DNA from 4 places in the Sinorhizobium sp. BJ1 genome. Region 3 is predicted to be linked to each of the others. Evidence: riboswitches for the same ligand, from Rfam matches in the RefSeq annotation. Region 3 holds a riboswitch; each other region holds the start of a gene.
What was found. A riboswitch is a leader RNA that binds a small molecule or an ion and turns the genes downstream of it on or off. The one in region 3 is predicted to bind cobalamin.
Positions count from the first base shown of each region.

Region 1: another riboswitch for cobalamin. It lies ahead of CO676_RS07445 (CbtB-domain containing protein); the one in region 3 lies ahead of CO676_RS35235 (ABC transporter substrate-binding protein).
Region 2: another riboswitch for cobalamin. It lies ahead of bluB (5,6-dimethylbenzimidazole synthase); the one in region 3 lies ahead of CO676_RS35235 (ABC transporter substrate-binding protein).
Region 4: another riboswitch for cobalamin. It lies ahead of cobU (bifunctional adenosylcobinamide kinase/adenosylcobinamide-phosphate guanylyltransferase); the one in region 3 lies ahead of CO676_RS35235 (ABC transporter substrate-binding protein).

Region 1 is NZ_NWTH01000004.1:271,025-275,710, forward strand. It holds gene CO676_RS07430 (glucoamylase family protein) at 1-758, shown strand, start outside; gene CO676_RS07435 (ferric iron reductase) at 770-1,603, shown strand; gene CO676_RS07440 (CbtA family protein) at 1,675-2,463, opposite strand; gene CO676_RS07445 (CbtB-domain containing protein) at 2,630-2,806, opposite strand; cobalamin riboswitch at 2,846-3,118, opposite strand; gene CO676_RS07450 (anthrone oxygenase family protein) at 3,331-3,807, shown strand; gene CO676_RS07455 (VOC family protein) at 3,853-4,203, shown strand; gene CO676_RS07460 (cystathionine gamma-synthase family protein) at 4,231-4,686, opposite strand, start outside.
Region 2 is NZ_NWTH01000005.1:251,320-256,005, forward strand. It holds gene CO676_RS09680 (NAD+ synthase) at 1-1,042, shown strand, start outside; gene CO676_RS09685 (TolB family protein) at 1,045-1,869, shown strand; partial or broken gene CO676_RS09690 (SDR family oxidoreductase) at 1,917-2,732, shown strand; cobalamin riboswitch at 2,845-3,056, shown strand; gene bluB (5,6-dimethylbenzimidazole synthase) at 3,100-3,855, shown strand; gene CO676_RS09700 (DUF2865 domain-containing protein) at 3,809-4,686, opposite strand, start outside.
Region 3 is NZ_NWTH01000010.1:50,652-55,337, forward strand. It holds gene CO676_RS15925 (MBL fold metallo-hydrolase) at 1-854, opposite strand, end outside; gene CO676_RS15930 (hypothetical protein) at 918-1,106, shown strand; gene CO676_RS15935 (hypothetical protein) at 1,126-1,380, opposite strand; partial or broken gene CO676_RS15940 (ribonucleotide-diphosphate reductase subunit beta) at 1,592-1,890, shown strand; cobalamin riboswitch at 1,939-2,171, shown strand; gene CO676_RS35235 (ABC transporter substrate-binding protein) at 2,432-3,394, shown strand; gene CO676_RS15950 (iron ABC transporter permease) at 3,391-4,419, shown strand; gene CO676_RS15955 (ABC transporter ATP-binding protein) at 4,416-4,686, shown strand, end outside.
Region 4 is NZ_NWTH01000005.1:137,472-142,157, forward strand. It holds gene CO676_RS09130 (adenylate/guanylate cyclase domain-containing protein) at 1-905, shown strand, start outside; gene CO676_RS09135 (FecR domain-containing protein) at 964-1,980, opposite strand; cobalamin riboswitch at 2,220-2,615, shown strand; gene cobU (bifunctional adenosylcobinamide kinase/adenosylcobinamide-phosphate guanylyltransferase) at 2,750-3,277, shown strand; gene cobW (cobalamin biosynthesis protein CobW) at 3,281-4,345, shown strand; gene cobN (cobaltochelatase subunit CobN) at 4,574-4,686, shown strand, end outside.

The DNA of each region.
Region 1 (4,686 bases), on a different contig from region 3:
GGCACGGCTATAGCGAGGCGCTGCTTCTCTACGTGCTGGCACTCGGCTCGTCCACTCGGCCCATTGCCCCGGAGACCTACGGCGCCTACTCGACGGCGCACGAGTGGCTGACGATCGACGGGGCGCCGCACCTGCATGCGGGTGCGCTGTTCATCCACCTCTTTCCCCATGCATGGATCGACTTCCGCGGTATACGCGATAAGGGGATGCGGGAGGCTGGAAGCGACTATTTTGCGAATACATGCCGGGCGATTGCGCTCCAGCGCGCCCATGCGGAAGAAAATCCTCACGGTTTTTCCGGCTACTGCCGCGACCTCTGGGGCTTCAGTGCCTGCCATGCGCCGAAGGGCTGGCTGCAACTGCGCGACGGCCGGCGGCAGAAGCTTCTAGGCTATGCGGCGCGCGGCGCCCCATTTGGCGCCGATGACGGGACGCTGGTTCCATGGGCGCCGCTTGCCGGCCTGCCTTTCGCGCCGGACGACTGCCTGGAGGGGCTTTCCCATATGCTTGCGCACTATCCGGCGTTGCTTTCCGACGGCCGCCTTCCGGGCGGCTTCAATCCGAGCCTGCCGGGAGGGGCGCGCGAGGGCTGGGTCGATGACAGGATCGTCGGACTTGACCAGGGGTTGGCAGTCATGATGATCGAGAACTGGAGAAGCGGCCTCATCTGGGAACTCACACGCAGCATCCCGGCCTTCAGCCGGGGACTGAGAAGGGCCGGCTTCGAAGGCGGATGGCTGGCGCCGGGCGTGGTCTGATGGATGAGAGAATGGGGCAAAGGCAGCGGGGAAGCGCAGCACGCGGGGCGGCAGTGGCAGCGATCGAATGGCTGGCGGCCGCTATTCCGGAAGTCGCCTGTTCAATTGCGAACTCCGATGCAAACTTCCAATCCCCAGGCGGTTTTTGGTCAGAGGCGGAGAACCTCGAGACCTGCCTTACCTATCAGGATCGCTTTGCGTCTGGCATGGACGACAAGGTCAGGGCGGCGCACCTGATCGCCTTTTACAGTCACCAGCTGAGCCTTGCGGCGGGAGCGATCCATCTCGCCAGCGGCCTCGTTCCGATCGTCGCGGCGCTGCGGTTCGAAACCTTTTCGCGACCTCTCAACGGGCGGACGCTCACGGCAGGCCGCTTTCATTTCCTCGTCGAGCTTCCGCAGAGCGAGAGTGAGATGGAGCGGGAGGCGTTGGACCAGCGCCTCCATGATGGCTTCGTTGCGCACATCAAGCCGGTGATCGCGTTTCTGAAACGCCGCTGCGGCCTGTCGGCCCGCGCGCAATGGCGGCTAGCCGCAGACAGTCTCGCCGGTGCTTTCCTGGAGATCGGGCGGCGGCGGCAAGAGGAAGACAAGGCGATCGAGCAGGCGCTGGCGATCGTCAACCACGCTCACTCGCCGCTCGCGTCGCGGCAGCTTCATTACGAAAGGATCGAGGTTGCTTGCGGTGGTGGGGGAGAGGTGCGCTCCAGGACCTACCGGATACGCGGCGGCTGCTGCCTCTTCTATCGTGCCGATGGCGGCAGCTACTGCGACACCTGTGTGCTGCTGGAGCCTGAACTTCGACGAGATCGGCTACGGGCCCATTTGCTCGCCAACGAAGTGTGACGTGAGCCACACCCCTGGCCTTCTCCCCGCATGCGGGGAGAAGAGACAAGCGGCGAACGGACGCATGTGGGCTAGTTCACCCGGAGAAACCGGTCGTTGATGAAACCGGAGACGATGCCAAGCACGAGCCAGAAGGCGAGCGTCGTCGCAAGCGCGGCGACGGCGAACTCGGCGCCGAGCACGGCCGGCACGTTGCTGGAGATGTCGAGCGGCTGCGGCGCGCCATAGAGGTGGGGAGCAGCGACAAGGACGAGACCCCCCAGCTTGGCGACGATTCCGTGCCGGAGTGCCAACAGGTAAAGGCCGGCGGCGGAGAGCAGTATCGTCGCCACCCACCATGCCTGACGGTCGCCAAGCTCGGCGGCCGGAAAGCCCGGCAGTTCCGGTGGCAAGCCGACTGCGGGCAGCAGGTGCACCGCCAGCCAGCCGAAGGCGCCCCAGAGCGCGCCGTTGGCAAGCGTGATCGGATAGCCGACCACCAGGCTGATGCCGGCAAGCAGCAGCGAGAAGCCTGCACCGGTGACCAGATTGGCGGCAAGCGTGCCGGAAAAGCGGCTCATGCCGAACATGATGCCGCCTTCCTCGTGTTCTTCGCCCTCATGGGCATAGGCGGGCGTGACCGGGGAAAGCGCGGCAAGCATGTCGCCCAACGACGGGGCGCCGTTCAGCAACGAATGCTGCTGATGATCCGTGGCCGCCGGCTGCTCACCGGCTGGCTGTCCGGGGGCGGCTGGCACTTCGCCTTCGAATTCTTCCGCATGCAGGATGAGCGGCGTGACGCGCAATTCCTGGGCGCCGGTCATGAAGACGCCGGCTACCAGCCCGGCCACAATCGCGGCCAGAAGTGTCTTGACGATCATTGTCGTTTTTCCTCGGCGGGCGCGGTCGCCCTGCGGCAGCCGGCCCCGCTCCATGGACGCAAACCGGCGCTTGCCGGCGCGTGCCAGCGGCACGACGCTCCGAGCACCGGCGTGTCGGTTGTTGCTTCGTTCGATCTGGAACGCGGCCAGCGTTCCATAGCTTCGCTTAGTGGCAGGGGAAGCCGTAGGAATGACGCGTGTCGTGGGCCGTGTCATGCAGCACGGCCGAATTCGCCAGGCCGGCACCGAAGACCAGGAAGCCACCGATCATGAGGGCAATGATACCCGCGGTCAGTCGGTCGCTGAGGGAAAGCGGAATGCTCGAAACAGTAGACGTAGCCATGACAACCTCCGTGATGGCAATGGGATATTCCCCTTGGGCACTATGCCCGCATCGCTTGGCAGGTTTCCTGGCTCGCAGCGTCAGATGCCCAGATTAGGCACCAGGGATTTGCCTCACCTTCCCAGTTCGAACCGCCCTCTCGCGGTTTTACCCAGTGGCTTCTTCCGGATCGCTCCGGAATAGCAAATTCACGCTGCTCTACAGTCGCGGGGTCGGCCGTGATTGAGATGCCCAGCTTGGGTCCACCCGTCACGTTCCCGTTTACTCCCGAAACGCGTTCGCATTCCGGGAACCAACCGATCATCGATGATTAGGTGGGGACGCCGACGATGTCAATCGAGCCACAGCGGAAAGTACGAGAGGGTTTTGCGAGCTTGCGGTGCAGGCACGTGGTACGGGACAACCCCTGATGACTGTGATGCGTCAGTCGGTTATTCCTTCCTTGACTTGCTCAGGTTCAAGCCGGGGTGATCGTCGGCTATGGCCGCGAAACCAACCGCAACCAATGTCTGGAGTGTCGCGTGATGATTGCCTTTGTTCCCGCACTGGCCTTCGCTGCCGTCGTCGGCTCTGGCCTGATGGCTGGGCTCTTCTTCGTCTTTTCCGTCTGCGTCATGCAGGCGCTTTCGCGGCTGCCGCCCGAAGAGGGTATCGCTGCGATGAACGCCATCAACGTGGTCATCCAGAATCCGCTGTTTCTTACGGCCTTCATGGGAACGGCACTTATTGGCCTCGCGCTCATCGTTGCCGCCTTTGTCTGGGGCGGGGAGGGGAGCTATCTGCTGGCAGCGGGGGGGCTTGCCTATATCGTCGGCACGCTGATGGTGACGATCGTCTTCAACGTCCCCTTGAACGACGCACTCGCAGCGGCCCGCGGTGAGGCTGCGGTCGAAATCTGGCAGCAGCGTTATCTAACGGATTGGGTCTGGTGGAACCACGTCCGCACAATCGCCTCGATCGGGGCGCTGGCGCTCCTTGTGCTCGGCTACGCCCGAAGCTGAAGCGCAGCGTCAAACACTGGACCGCATGAGATTCGGGAGGAAAACATGACTGTCCGACGCATCGTGCCCAATCTTCAGGTGTCCGATCCCACATCGGCGCACCGCTTTTATGCGGACCTGCTCGACCTCGAGATCGTTATGGATCACGGCTGGCTCGTCACCTTCGCAGCCAAGGGCAGTTCATCCATGCCGCAGGTGAGCTTCGCCACCGAAGGCGGATCGGGAACGCCGGTGCCGGCGCTCTCGATCGAGGTGGATGACGTGGACGAAGTCTATGGGCGTGCGAAGGCTGCCGGTGCAGAGATCGTCTACGATATCACCGACGAGCCCTGGGGCGTGCGGCGCTTCTTCCTGCGCGATCCGTTCGGCAACATAGTCAACATCCTGTCGCATTGAGCGGGGCACGAACCCCGGCGCAACCGATCAGACGGTCGTCAGTGCGTTGGCGACGTCGGCGACGAGATCGTCCGGATGCTCGATGCCGATCGACAGGCGGATGGTGGATTCGAGCACGCCGATCCGGCGCCGCACCTCGATCGGCACGCCCGAGTGAGTCATGGCAGCCGGGTGGCTGGCGAGCGATTCCGTGCCGCCGAGGCTGACGGCGAGCTTGAAGATCTGCAGGGCGTTCAAGAAACGGAAGGCTGCCTCCTGGCCGCCGGCGATGTCGAAGGAGAAGGTCGAGCCGGCGCCGGTGCACTGCGCGGCAAAGACGCGGCCGACCGGCGAGGCTTCGTCGTGGAAGGGCAGATAGTGGATCCCTTCGACCTTCGGGTGGTCGCGCAGGAACTCGGCGACGATCCGGGCGTTGTCGTTCGCCTTCTCCATCCGGACCGACAGCGTTTCGAGCGACCGACCGAGCATCCAGCAGGAATGCGG
Region 2 (4,686 bases), on a different contig from region 3:
CGGCGGGCAGGACGAACTGGTCTTCGACGGCGCAAGCTTCGGCTTCAATGCCGACCGCTCGCTGGCCTTCCAGATGAGTCAGTTCGAGGAGGCGCTTTCGATTTCAGAGTGGACGAGGGGTGAAGATGGTTGGGTCTCGACCAACGGGCTTCGGTCGCGCCTGCCGGAAAGCGACGAGGCGGACTATCGAGCCTGCATGCTGGGGCTCAGGGACTACGTCAACAAGAACGGCTTCAAGAACGTCGTGCTCGGCCTTTCCGGTGGCATCGACTCGGCGATCTGCACGGCGCTCGCGGTGGACGCGCTCGGCGAGGAGCGGGTCCACACGATCATGCTCCCTTATCGCTATACCTCGCAGGAATCGCTGAAGGACGCCGAAGCCTGCGCCAAGGCGCTCGGCTGCCACTATGACGTGGTCGCGATCGAGGAGCCGGTTGAAGGTTTTCTCAGTGCACTCGCCGATACTTTCGAGGGAACCGAGTCCGGGATCACCGAGGAGAACCTGCAGAGCCGCACGCGCGGAACGATCCTGATGGCAATCTCCAACAAATTCGGTTCGATGGTGGTGACCACCGGCAACAAATCGGAGATGTCGGTAGGCTACGCCACGCTCTACGGCGATATGAACGGCGGCTTCAATCCGATCAAGGACCTCTACAAGATGCAGGTCTATGCGCTGTCGCGCTGGCGCAATGGTGCCGTGCCGCCCGGCGCGCTTGGTCCCTCCGGCGAGGTCATTCCGCAGAACATCATCGACAAGGCACCCTCGGCCGAACTCCGCCCCAACCAGACCGACCAGGACTCGCTGCCGCCCTATCCGGCGCTCGACGACATTCTCGAGTGCCTGGTGGAGAAGGAACTGAGTACGGAAGAAATCGTCGCCCGCGGGCATGACGAGGCGACGGTCCATCGGATCGAGCACCTGCTCTACATCGCCGAATACAAGCGCCGGCAGTCGGCGCCGGGCGTGAAGATCACCAAGAAGAATTTCGGCCGCGATCGGCGCTACCCGATCACCAACCGTTTCCGTGACAGGGGCTAGCCATGCGTAGCTCGGTCGAGATCTTCGATATCGCAAGTGGAGAGACGCGCGTCGTGTGGCAGACGGAGCGGCTCGTCGAGGCGCCGAACTGGTCGCCTGACGGCAAATTCCTCATCATTAACGGCGACGGCAGGCTCTATCGACTTGGTTTCGACGGGGCCGACCCTACCGAGATCGACACGGGCTTTGCCCGCCACTGCAACAATGATCACGGCATCTCGCCGGACGGCAGAATGCTTGCGATCAGCGACAAGACCGAATTCGGCAAGTCGGCGATCTATCTGCTGCCGGTCGCGGGCGGCACGCCGCGGCTCGTCACGCGCAACCTGCCGTCCTACTGGCACGGCTGGTCCCCGGACGGGCGGACCGTGGCCTATTGCGGCATCCGCGACCAAGTCTTCGACATCTACACGATCTCGGTCGATGGCGGCGAGGAGCGGCGGCTGACGCATGGCGAGGGCCGCAACGACGGACCGGACTGGTCGCCGGACGGCGCGTGGATCTATTTCAACTCGAGCCGCACCGGCCGCATGCAGATCTGGCGGATCAGGCCGGACGGCAGCGATGTCCAGCGCGTTACCGACAGCTCCTATGGCGACTGGTTCCCGCATCCGTCGCCAGACGGCAAGCATCTGCTGGTGCTTTCCTATGATGGCCAGGTCTTCGACCACCCCCGCGACCTCGATGTGCGGCTTCGGCTGATGGATCCGGAAGGCGGCAATGCGCGCGTCCTGTTCGAGCTCTTCGGCGGGCAGGGGACAATCAATGTTCCGAACTGGTCGCCCTCGGGCGAGGCTTTCGCCTTCGTGCGGTATTGGCCCGCGTGAGCCAACGGCGAGCCGACGGTTCGCTCTCAGATCTATGGGAGGAATTCATGGGAAAAGACTACGCCCGGCTGGACGGCAAGGTCGCCGTCGTGACCGGCGGCACGCAGGGGCTCGGCGCCACGATTGCGGGACTGTTCGCTGAACGGGGCGCTGCGGGCATCGTCATCTGCGGGCGCCATGCGGCGAAGGGCGAGGCAAAGGCGACCGAGATCGGTGAGGCGACCGGCGCGAAGGTCGTTTATGTCCAGGCGGACCTGGAGCGCGTGGAGGACGCCCGGGCGGTCGTTGCGGCCTGGGATCGTGAATTTGGCCGAGTCGATGGGCTCGTCAATGCCGCCGCAATCACCGACCGCGGCACGATCCTCGATACGCGGAACTCTTCGATCGCATGTTTTCGATAGACGTGCGTGCTCCCTCCTTCCTGATGCAGGAGACGGTGAAGGTGATGCGGTGTGAGAAGACCGAAGGCACGATCGTCAATATCGGTTCGATGTCGGCGAAGGCGGGCCAGCCTTTCATCGCCGCCTATTGCGCATCCAAGGGTGCTCTGGAGGCGCTGACGAAGAACACCGCCTATGCGCTGCTGCGCAACCGCATCCGCGTCAACGGCCTCAACATCGGCTGGATGGCATCGGAAGGCGAAGACCGCATCCAACGGGAATATCACGGCGCTCCCGAGGACTGGCTGGAGAAGGCGGCGGCAAGCCAGCCTTTCGGGCGGCTCGTCGATCCCGCCGAGGTCGCGCGCGTGCGCCTATCTCTCCTCCGACGAGTCCGGTCTGATGACCGGCTCGGTGATCTGCTTCGACCAGTCAATCTGGGGTGCGTATGACGGATCGCCGCATCCGACAGCGCCGCTTTGAGTCGCTCTCGGCCTGCTGCATGTAGAAACATGCAGCAATCCAAAGCTCTACTGCGATCTTGTGCGTCTGATAAGACGCACGTGCTGTAGTCTTGCCTTTCGCCTGCGCCTGTGCCCATATGCGGCCGTCAGGTGCCCGCTGAGGCGGGAGAATCGGGAAGCCGGTTGAATTCCGGCACGTGCCCAACGCTGTGATGGGGACGGCTGCGCCAAAACAGCTTTGAACGTTTTCAGAGCTTTGCCACTGGGTCTTGATGCGATCCGGGAAGGCGGCCCAGTCGAGTGATCCGTAGTCAGAAGACCGGCCTGACAAGATAGACCGGCCCCGCATGGACGGCGGGAGGTTGTGCATTGTTGGGGATCGAACGATGCTGCCTGACCCGAACGACTGCCTTACGGCGGCCGGTGCCTTTTCACCGGACGAGCGTGCCGCCGTCTATCGCGCCATCGAGACGCGCCGCGACGTACGCGACGAGTTCCTGCCTGAACCGCTGCCCGAGCCTCTGATTTCCCGCTTGCTCGATGCGGCGCATCGCGCCCCGTCCGTCGGCTTCATGCAGCCGTGGAACTTCGTGCTCGTGCGCCGGAGCGAGACGCGGGAGAAAGTCTGGCAGGCATTCCGGCGCGCCAATGAGGAAGCCGCCGGCATGTTTTCAGGCGAGGCGCAGGCGAAATATCGCTCACTCAAGCTCGAGGGCATACGCAAGGCGCCGCTCAGCATTTGCGTGACCTGCGATCGCACGCGCGGCGGCGCCGTCGTGCTCGGGCGCACGCATAATTCGCAAATGGACGTCTACTCGACGGTCTGCGCGGTCCAGAACCTTTGGCTCGCAGCGCGGGCCGAGGGGGTCGGCGTCGGTTGGGTCAGCATTTTCCACGAGGACGAGATCAAGGCGATCCTCGGCATGCCCGAACACATCGAAATCGTCGCCTGGCTGTGCCTCGGTTTTGTCGACCGACTCTACCAGCAACCGGAACTAGCGGTGAAGGGCTGGCGGCAACGGGTACCGCTCGAGGACCTGATCTTCGAGGAAAGATGGGGCCTTCGCGACGGCGGGAAGCGGTTTGTCGACCAGGTCATTCATTCTGCAGCGGCTGATAGCGCGGCCCCCGAGGGTTCTTGAGATCGATCGCGCTCTCTTGCTGCGGCAGAAAGGCGGGGCCGACGACGCGGACCTTGCTGGTCGTGGGGTCGTAGGGGCGCTCTTCCACAGGCTTTGCTGCCGGCGATCCGGACGCCGGCAAAGCCGTGCCCTTGATCGTCACGACGGAGGGGCTGACCACCGAAAGCTTCGTTCCTGACGCGGAATTGTTGCTGCTCTTACCCGTTGCGACCTTGGGTATCTGGCAGCCGCAGATACCGGGCGCACCGACCCCGCGGGTACGATAGGCGAAGGCGTTGGGGAGTTCCGTGTACGGCCTGCCCGTCGACGCGGAAATCATCTGCTCGCTCTCCTCGGTGGCCAGCACGTGATAGTAGAGTTCCGTGTCGGCTGCCGGGCATCGTGCCCGGCAAAGCTCGGTATCGCGTCCGAAGTCGGCCGGTGTCGCGTTCGACGAAATCGGGAAAAATGCGCCGTCGCAAGTACGCACGCACATGGTCCTGAGGCCGCCTGCAGCGCCGTCCTCCATGAATGTGAAGTCGTCCGCTGGACCGTCGAACAGCAACGGATAGTCCTCGCCGTCCGGCGGGAAGTCTTCGAGAATGTTGCGGTGAACGTGAGCCTCTTCGGTGCTCGACTCGTCAGGAATCGTCTCGTCAGGGATCGTCTCGTCCCAGTTCAGGCCGGCTTCTCTTGAGCAACCATTCAACTCCATGGCGGCGACGATCCGCCGGCGCATGTCGTCATTGCCTTTGGAAATCAAATGCCGTCGTTGCGCCTTGAGCGTGCGGAGATTGTCCTCCATCCGGCCGATCGCATCGTCGAGTTCGGCGCAGGCAGCTTCATTTTCGC
Region 3 (4,686 bases):
TTCTTCCGATGCACCGCTTCATAGGGCTCGAAATAGGAGACTGCCCCCGCTGCCAGATCCTGCGCGATGAAATCCTTGAGGGGTTCGATAGCGACTCGGTCTTGTTTGACCGCATCGATCAACTGCTCGAGGTAACGCCGGTTGGCGTCGATGAGGCTCGCTTCATATCCGCCGGTCGCAATCCGATCCGGATCGCCGTGGTTCGGCAGAATGCGATCGATCGGCCAGGTCGCGAGGCGCCCCAATTCGCGAATGTGCTTCGCCGTATTTTCGGCTTCGGAAACATAGGTGACAGTGTCTTCGAGCGTATCGCCGGCCAACAGAATTCTCTCGTCCGGCAACCACAGGACATTGCCGTCGGCGCTGTGGATGTCGAAATGGTGAAGTTCGACACGGCGGCTTCCGATTTCCAGGTCCAGCCTCGTCTCGAAGAGCCGGCTGGGCATGACGAGCGGGATGATGGGCGGGACGCGCGTGGCGAGCTCCTCGCGATTGGCATGAAGCAGATCGGCTGTCAGCTTGAGCGCGATGATTTCGCAATCGGCAAAAACCGCATTGCCTGCGACATGATCGTTGTGCCAATGGCTGAGGACGACCCGGAACGAGGTTGCGCCAAGCCCCTCGAGATGTCGCCTGACGGCCTGCGCATGGGCAAGCGAGATATGCGTATCGTAAACGAGCGCCTCGCCCGCGTCGAAGATGGCATAGGAGGCGACGCCCAATCCGTAGGCACCGTCATCGAGCCAATTTGGCGAGGCGCCATGAAGCCTCCGTCCCTCGACGCGGCCATCGTAATAGGCAAACACGCCGGGACGGGGTTCAAAGATCCTGAGTGTCGAGGTCATGTCTGTCATATGGTCTCTCAAGAAAATCGCCGGCATTGCAGCAGGCATTATCACACCCGGACCGCCGCTCACATGCATTCCTGGGGCGGCGACGCGCTGGCGACCGCCCGCATCATGGACCTGATCCGCGCCGCCGCGGCACTCAAGACCGGCCAGGGCTCCGAATGGCCGGTTGGTCCGGATAAGCCGGGCTTCATGCGCAGTTGCATCCGCCTGATCGTCAACGGCATTCGTGCGCGTGGCTCAGCGCAACGCGATTAACTCGCTCGTATCCATGTCGTCATGTCATTCTTCGAACGACCCAGAGCGATCGGCCCGCATGGGCGATTCCGGACACGAGTCGGAGGCGAGGATCGTCCTTGAGCCGCTCGGCCTCGATCGCCTCGAGAAGCAGGGCCTGCCGGTCGGTCTCGTTTGCATTCGGCGTGATCCAGCAGCGCCGATCCTCGCAGCAGAGGCCGGCTTCCGGATGCTCCTGCAGATACTCGATCGCATATTCGGCGCCCACTGTTCGCGGTCCTGCGTCGACGGACATCTGTCCCTCCTCCTGTCTCCGTGATTGCTCAAGGATTATACTTGATTGTGGCGTCTGTTGCAGGAAGACGTTTTTGCTTGCTGCCGTCGGGAGCAATCGCGGCGTCTCGCTTCACCGGCCTGACGCTGCTCGGCACGATCCAGAACGGTGTCGGCGCGTGAAGCTGATGGCCTATCCGGTGACGCCGCACGAGGAGGCGGTGCTTACCAACATCAAGTACTTCGCTTTCGACCTGCTGCTCGGGCTCTACGACAACGAGGTGAAATATACCGAAGCGGTCTACGACGGCGTCGGCCTCACCGAGACGTCAATAAATTCCTGCACTACAACGCCAACAAGGCGCTGATGAAGCTTGGCTACGAGGCGCTGTTCCCGCCGGAAGCCTGCAAACCCCGCGATCCTGTCGGCGCTCTCGCCGGCCGCCGACGAAAACCATGACTTCTTCGCGGCTGGTCGTCCTATGTCATAGGCAAGGCGGTCGCGACGGAGGACGAGGACTGGGATTTTTGACGCTCCGGCATGGCGATAGAACCGGCCTTGACCAGCTGAGATCAACTATTTAATGAAGCCAGTGACGGTTCCCCTACGATGAAGCGAAGGGGATTAATAGGGAACACGGTGCGGACGACCCAAGAGGGACCAAGACCGTGGCTGCCCCCGCAACTGTAAGCGGATTGCCGCCCATCCTAGTGACGCGAAAGCGTCATGCCACTGCGAGCTCGATCGTGGGAAGGCAGGTGGACGGCAGATATCCGCGAGCCAGGAGACCTGCCGTCATGCGTTCACTCCAATGCGGGCGGGGATGCCCGGAACAGGACACAGCATGACCTCTCCTCGCGCCGATCTGCGCCTTTTAGCCTGCGGTCTTCCCCGTTCCTCGACGCCGTCGCGCTGTCGGCAGGCGGTCTGACTCCGTCCGTCCGCGCCACGAACGGCCGCATTCCGTGCGGCCGCTTCATCGAATCCGGGGAATAGACTTATGAAAAGCATCTTTGCGAAATCTAATCGCGGCATCCTGTGGGCTGCTGCCGTTCTTCTGGCGGCCATCGGCATGGAGGCCCAGGCCGCCGAAACCAGCTATCCGCTGACGCTTACCAATTGCGGCCGCCCGGTCACCTTCCCGAAGGCGCCCGAACGCGCCGTCTCGATCGGCCAAAGCAGCACGGAGATCCTGTACCTGCTCGGCCTTCAGGATCGGATGGTGGGTACCGCCGTCTGGATCGGTCCGGTCATCAAGGGTTATGAGGACGCGAATGCAAACGTCGAGCGGCTGGCCGACAACGACCCGAGTTTCGAAGGCGTCGTCGCCAAGAAGCCGGATGTCGTGACGGCGCAGTTCCAGTGGCATGTCGGGCGCGAAGGCATCGTCGCCAAGCCCGAGCAGTTCGAAGAACTCGGCATTCCGGTCTACACGTCGCCTGCCGATTGCGTCGGCAAGGACAATAGCGGCGGCGGCGATGGCGTTCGCCACACGGTCTTCACGATGGACCTCATCTATCAGGAAATCACCGAACTCGCCCAGATCTTCAACGTCCAGGAGCGCGGCGAGAAGCTGGTCGCCGAGTTGAGGGCGCGTGAGGATGCGGCGAAGAAGAAGATCGCGTCGGCGAACGGCAAGCTCTCCGCGGTGTTCTGGTTCTCGAGCGCCGAGCTCGACATCGATCCCTACGTCGCCGGCAAGAACGGCGCGCCGGGCTATATCATGCGGGCGCTCGGCATCGACAATGTCATCGACAGCGAAGAGGAATGGCCGACCGTCGGCTGGGAAACCATCGCCAAGTCCGGCCCGACGCTCGTCGTCGCGGGAAAGATGGAGCGCCGTCGCTTCCCCGCCGACGACGTCGCCGTCAAGCACAAGTTCCTGGAGTCGGACCCGGTAACCAGCCTGATGCCTGCGGTGAAAGAGGGCCACGTCGTCGAGATGGACGCCCAGGCGATGAACCCGACGATCCGGACCATCGAAGGCATCGAGGTGCTGGCCGATGCCGTCGAGAAATCCGGCCTGAACAAGTGATAGGCATCGCGCCATCCTTGTCGCGGACGAGCGCCAGCCTGCTGGCGCTCGTCGTGCTACTGGTCGCGCTCTGGCTGGGCGCGGCGATCGGCGAGACGGCCATTCCCATGGGCGTCGTCGCCAAGACTGTCGCCAACCGATTGTGGGATGCCGGATACGGCCTCGATGCGCTCGACGAGGGCATCATCTGGAACTACCGGGTGAGCCGCGCCATCGTGGCCGCCTGCTGCGGTTCGGCGCTGGCGGTCTCCGGCGTCGTGCTGCAGTCGCTGCTGCGCAATCCGCTGGCCGACCCCTACATTCTCGGTATCTCGGCGGGTGCATCGACCGGTGCGGTCGGCGTCGCCGTTCTCGGCATCGGCGCCGGCCTGCTGACGCTGCCGGTCGGAGCGTTCGCAGGAGCCATTCTCGCCTTCGGGCTCGTCAGCCTTCTGGCGATGCGTGCCGGCAGGGGCCATGGCGCGATCATTCTGGCCGGCGTCGCCGGCTCGCAGCTCTTCAACGCGCTCACGTCGCTCATCGTTACCAAGGCCGCCAATGCGGAACAGGCGCGCGCAATCATGTTCTGGCTGCTCGGCAATCTTTCCGGCGTGCGCTGGCCGGATGTCTGGCTCGCCGTTCCTGTCGCGGTGGTCGGCCTCATTGTCTGCCTGTGGCACGCGCGGGCGCTCGACGCCTTCACCTTCGGATCCGAGTCCGCCGCCTCGCTCGGCATCCCGGTGCGCCGGGTCTATGTCGTCCTGATTGGCGCATCGGCGATGATGACGGCGGCCATGGTCAGCATCGTCGGGTCGATCGGTTTCGTCGGCCTCGTCATCCCGCACGTGTCCCGGATGATCGTCGGCGTCCGGCACGGATTGCTGCTTCCCGCCGCCGCCTTGATCGGGGCGGTGTTCATGATCGCCGCCGACATCGTGTCGCGCGTCATCATTCCGGGGCAGGTGCTGCCGATCGGCGTCGTCACGGCGCTCGTCGGCGCACCGGCCTTTGCCGTCATCCTCAGCCAGCGCAGGACAGTTCGATGAAACTCTCCGCTTGCAATGTCTCGTGGTCGACGGGTGGAGTTTCCATCCTCCGGGATGTCTCGCTCGACGTCGTCGCGGGCGAGTTTCTCGGCATCGTCGGGCCGAACGGCTCCGGCAAGACCAGCCTGATGTCGCTGCTTGCCGGCCTCCGGCGGCCGCGGTCCGGCCGGGTGCTGCTGGACGGACAGGGCGTCGACACGCTGGGACGGAAGGAAATTGCCAAGCGCATTGCGCTGGTCGAGCAGCAGGCCGAAACGGGCGAGCGCA
Region 4 (4,686 bases), on a different contig from region 3:
GCTTCCTCGTGACCGATAGGGAGCGCCGCGTCGTGCGGCGCGCCTTCGGTCAATATTTGTCGCCCTCGCTGCTCTATCGCATCGAGCACACGCAGAACGCCTTGCGCCTCGGCGGAGACGATCGCGAATTGACTATCATGTTCGTCGATGTCCGCAATTTCACCGAGATCAGCGAACGATTGGCGCCGACGGAGGTCGTCGGTTTCTTGAATACGCTGCTCGATGCGTTGAGCCGGCATGTCATCGAAAACGAGGGCACACTCGATAAATTCATCGGCGATTCGATCATGGCCTTCTGGAATGCGCCCGTCGACGTCGCCGACCATCCACGCAAGGCCGTTCGTGCCGCCTTGGCCATGCGAGAAACGCTTGCTCGCCTCAATGACAAGGACGCTTTCGGTTTTGGAGCGGGACAAAAGGTCGCGATCGGCATTGGCATCCACACGGGGCTTGCCTGCGTTGGCAACATGGGAGCCGAGACGCATTTCAACTATTCGGCCGTTGGCGACCCCGTCAATGTGGCGGCGCGCATCGAATCCGCTTGCAAGGAGGTCGGTTTCGATATCCTTGTCTCCGAGACGACGGCAAAATTGGCTGGTGGTTGTGCCTTGCTAGAGGCCGGAGCGTTGGGGCTCAAGGGCAAGAGCATGCGAACGAGGCTCTTTGCAACCGTGGGTGACGAGCGACTTGCCGCCTCTGGCGAATTCACCGAGTTGCAGGATATCCACCGGCGGCTGATTGAGGCTTTGCGCACGCGCTCCACCGAGAGCCGTCGCACTCTGGGAGCCGCAAAGCTCAAGGCGTCCGCGCTGGCGCCAGGTTTGTCGGACTTCTACCGCCGGATTTCGCGGCGCGGCGATCACTTCGTCAATGAGCCGACGGCGAAGGACGCGGTTGCCGAGTAGGGCGGCTTCGCCGCCGGGGACCGCGCTGCTTCTCTCAAGATCTCAATTGCAATCACCATCATCCTGGCGTCCGATCGTAACGCGAGTGATCATGGTCACGTGGCCCGTCTGGCTTGTGGGGCCTGTCGGGCTTGCTCAGTCTATCCTTATGTCCGTCCGGCTTGCCGTGCTTGTCCGGTTTGCTGGGCTTGTCCGGTTTGCTGGGCTTGTCCGGTTTGCTGGGCTTGTCCGGTTTGCTGGGTTTGTCTGGTTTGCTAGGCTTATCTGGTTTGCTGGGCTTATCTGGTTTGCTGGGCTTGTCGGGCTTGCTGGGTTTATCTGGTTTGGGCGGCTTCTCGATAGGGGGAGCCGTTTTGGTTGGCGGCGCGGCACGGGGGGGTGGCGGATCAGGACGGATTTGGATCGCCGCTGAGAGGCCGCAGCCGGTGCCGCTCCATCCGGGCGAGAGCTGCTGCTTGCCGGAGAGGAACGGCAGCGCCTGTTGATTGCCGAGTGTCCTGAGGGTGCTCCGATCGACCCGCCTTGTACGTGTCATGTCGCCATTCGGGCGGGCGACGACACAGTCGCAGCGCCGTGTCAGCTGTTGGCAGCCTCCTCGGCCGCAAAATTCGGCAGCGCCGCTCAAGAGGACCACCGCGGTCGTGCCGTCGCCGCCGACGTAAAAGTCGAAGACGGTGCCTCGAACGCCTATCGTTCCGGCCGGCGTCAGGATCTCATAGGCCGCGTGTTTCGAGTTGCCGCTGATCCAGCGAAATGTTCCCTTCGCCGCCGCAACGGTTAGCTTCTGCACCGATTTCGAGTCGTCGAAGACGAACCTGTCAATGACGACCGACGAGCCGGCACCCACGGCGAGCTTGCTTCCATCTCGGAACACGAACTGGCCGAGTCCCGATCTGGATGTTCGAATCCGCTCGTCCCGATGGACCGGGTCCCTGACGACCAGCGGTCCGCGCGCCCCGCTCACCTGGGTCTGGATGCGGATCGCCTGGCCGATTGGTTCGGCGGCCTTGCTTGGCATAGAGCCGTAAAGCGCGACGCTTAGCGCGACAAATGCGGCACGACGCAGATATGCCATCGCACCCCCCACCAAGGCTGTACTGAGAAACTCAGTGCCATGGACATGATCGAAAAACCTGTGCGAAACATGTATCCCGCGTCAGGTTCGAGATGCGCGTTTTACCATGCGGTGGGGAAGGGTGTCTGCCTACCCGTTTGGAGTATGAGGATCGGATACGGTCGGCGACGCGGCCGCGCTGCCGCAATTCGCCGGCCTCGCGTCGCAGCCGGTCGATTGACTTTGCCGCCTGCGCTTCATAATTAACGACGATGGATGGTTCCCCCGCACCGAAGCGGCGCGGGGGAGTAAATGGGAATGTGACGGGCGGACCCACACCGGGCGCCCTTATCGCAGCCGACCCCGCGACTGTAGAACGGTCAGGGTTCGCCATTGGGCATGCCGCTCCTCTTCCGATGAACCTGCACGGGGCAGTTTTCGCGGGATCGGAGGGCGCGCCGGAAAAGCCACTGGCGTGGTATCGTGAGCAGCTGGGCTGGACGCCTCTTCTTCTACGAATCGTCCGCCTTCACGAGCCAGCAAACGCCGGGAAGGCGAGGCGGACCCGTTCGGGCCCAGCATCGCTGCGCGCACCTGCGCAGTGCTTGCCCGTGACGCCGAGAGCCAGGAGACCTGCCGTCCATCAGGGCATTTCGCCCGGGGGAGTTCTCCCCAACGCCAGCACGGAGGTTGTCGTGGCTTACACATTGTCTTCTGCGCGTGCTGGTCACGCAGCCGCTTCCTATGGCCGTCCTAGCCCCACAGGTTTCATCGCGCGAGGCCGGGTCGGATGACAATCTCGAACGCCGGCCCAGTCCTCGTGCTCGGCGGCGCGCGCTCCGGAAAATCCAGTTTCGCTGAAAAGCTCGTCGAAGCCTCGGGGCTCCCGATGCATTATGTCGCGACCGGCCGCGCCTATGACGAGGAAATGCGCGACCGCATCGCTCACCACCAGGCCGCGCGGCAGGGCAAGGGCTGGACGACGCATGAGGAGCCGATCGATGTTTCCGGACTGCTTCGCCGCCTGGATGCTCCGGGGTGCGCCATCCTTGTCGACTGCCTCACGCTTTGGGTGACAAACCTGATGATGGAGGGGCGCGACATGGCAGCCGAATTCGCGGATCTTGCCGCCTTGCTTCCGGCGGCACGGGCGCGGCTTGTCTTCGTTTCGAATGAGGTCGGTCTCGGCATCGTTCCGGAGAACCGCATGGCGCGCGACTTTCGCGATCATGCCGGCCGCCTCCATCAGATCGTCGCGGAGAAATCCGCCGAAGTTTATTTCGTCGCGGCTGGGTTGCCGCTGAAAATGAAGGGTTGATTCATGACACTCGCGAAGGCCCAACCGGGCAAGATCCCCGCCACCGTCATCACCGGCTTCCTCGGTGCCGGCAAGACGACGATGATTCGCAATCTGCTGCAGAATGCCGACGGCAAGCGGATCGCCCTGATCATCAATGAGTTCGGCGATCTCGGCGTCGACGGCGACGTGCTGAAAGGCTGCGGAGCGGAAGCCTGCTCGGAAGAGGACATTATCGAACTCACCAACGGCTGCATTTGCTGCACCGTCGCCGACGACTTCATACCGACAATGACGAAATTGCTCGAGCGCGAGAACCGCCCCGACCATATCGTTATCGAGACCTCTGGTCTGGCCCTGCCGCAGCCGCTGGTCGCCGCCTTCAACTGGCCGGACATCCGCAGCGAAGTGACGGTCGATGGCGTCGTCACCGTCGTCGACAGCGCCGCCGTTGCCGCGGGCCGTTTTGCCGACGATCACGACAAGGTCGACGCACTGCGCGTCAATGACGACAACCTTGACCACGAGAGCCCGCTCGAAGAGCTCTTCGAGGACCAACTGACCGCCGCCGACCTCATTGTTCTCAACAAGACCGATCTTATCGATGCCGCCGGCCTGAAGTCCGTACGCGAAGAGGTTGCCTCGCGTATCAGTCGCAAGCCGACGATGATCGAGGCAAGGAACGGCGAGGTGGCGGCCGCGATCCTGCTCGGCCTCGGGGTCGGCACGGAAGGCGAGATCGCCAACCGCAAATCGCATCACGAGATGGAGCATGAGGCCGGCGAGGAGCACGACCACGACGAGTTCGACAGCTTTGTTGTTGAGCTCGGAGCGATCGCCGATCCAGCTGTCTTCGTCGACCGTCTCAAGGGGGTTATTGCCAAGCACGACGTGCTGCGGCTCAAAGGCTTCGCCGATGTACCCGGCAAGCCGATGCGTCTCCTGATCCAGGCGGTCGGCACCCGCGTCGATCAATATTACGACCGCGCCTGGGCACCCGGCGAGACGCGCGGCACGCGCCTCGTCGTCATCGGCCTGCACGACATGGACGAGACCGCGGTGCGCGCGGCAATCTCGGCGCTGGTGTGAGGCGATTTTGAGCGCGTATGGGAATAACCCCGCCCCAGCCCCTCCCCACAAGGGGGAGGGGCTTCGTTGGCGTCCGCCGCAACGCTGCCGGTCAAGAGGCACGGCGGCATGGCACAAACGGCTGATGCTTGGCGAACCGACGCGTCGGGCACGGTTCAGCCCCACCCCCACCCCCTTGTGGGGAGGTGTTGGAGACGGGTCTTCTCACGCCATCCACGAGGAGCATCCATGCATCTCCTCCTAGCCCAGAAAGGCACGATCGCGGACGGCAACGAAGCGATCGATCTCGGCCAAAGCCCGGCCGATATCCTGTTTCTGTCGGCGGCCGATACGGAACTCGC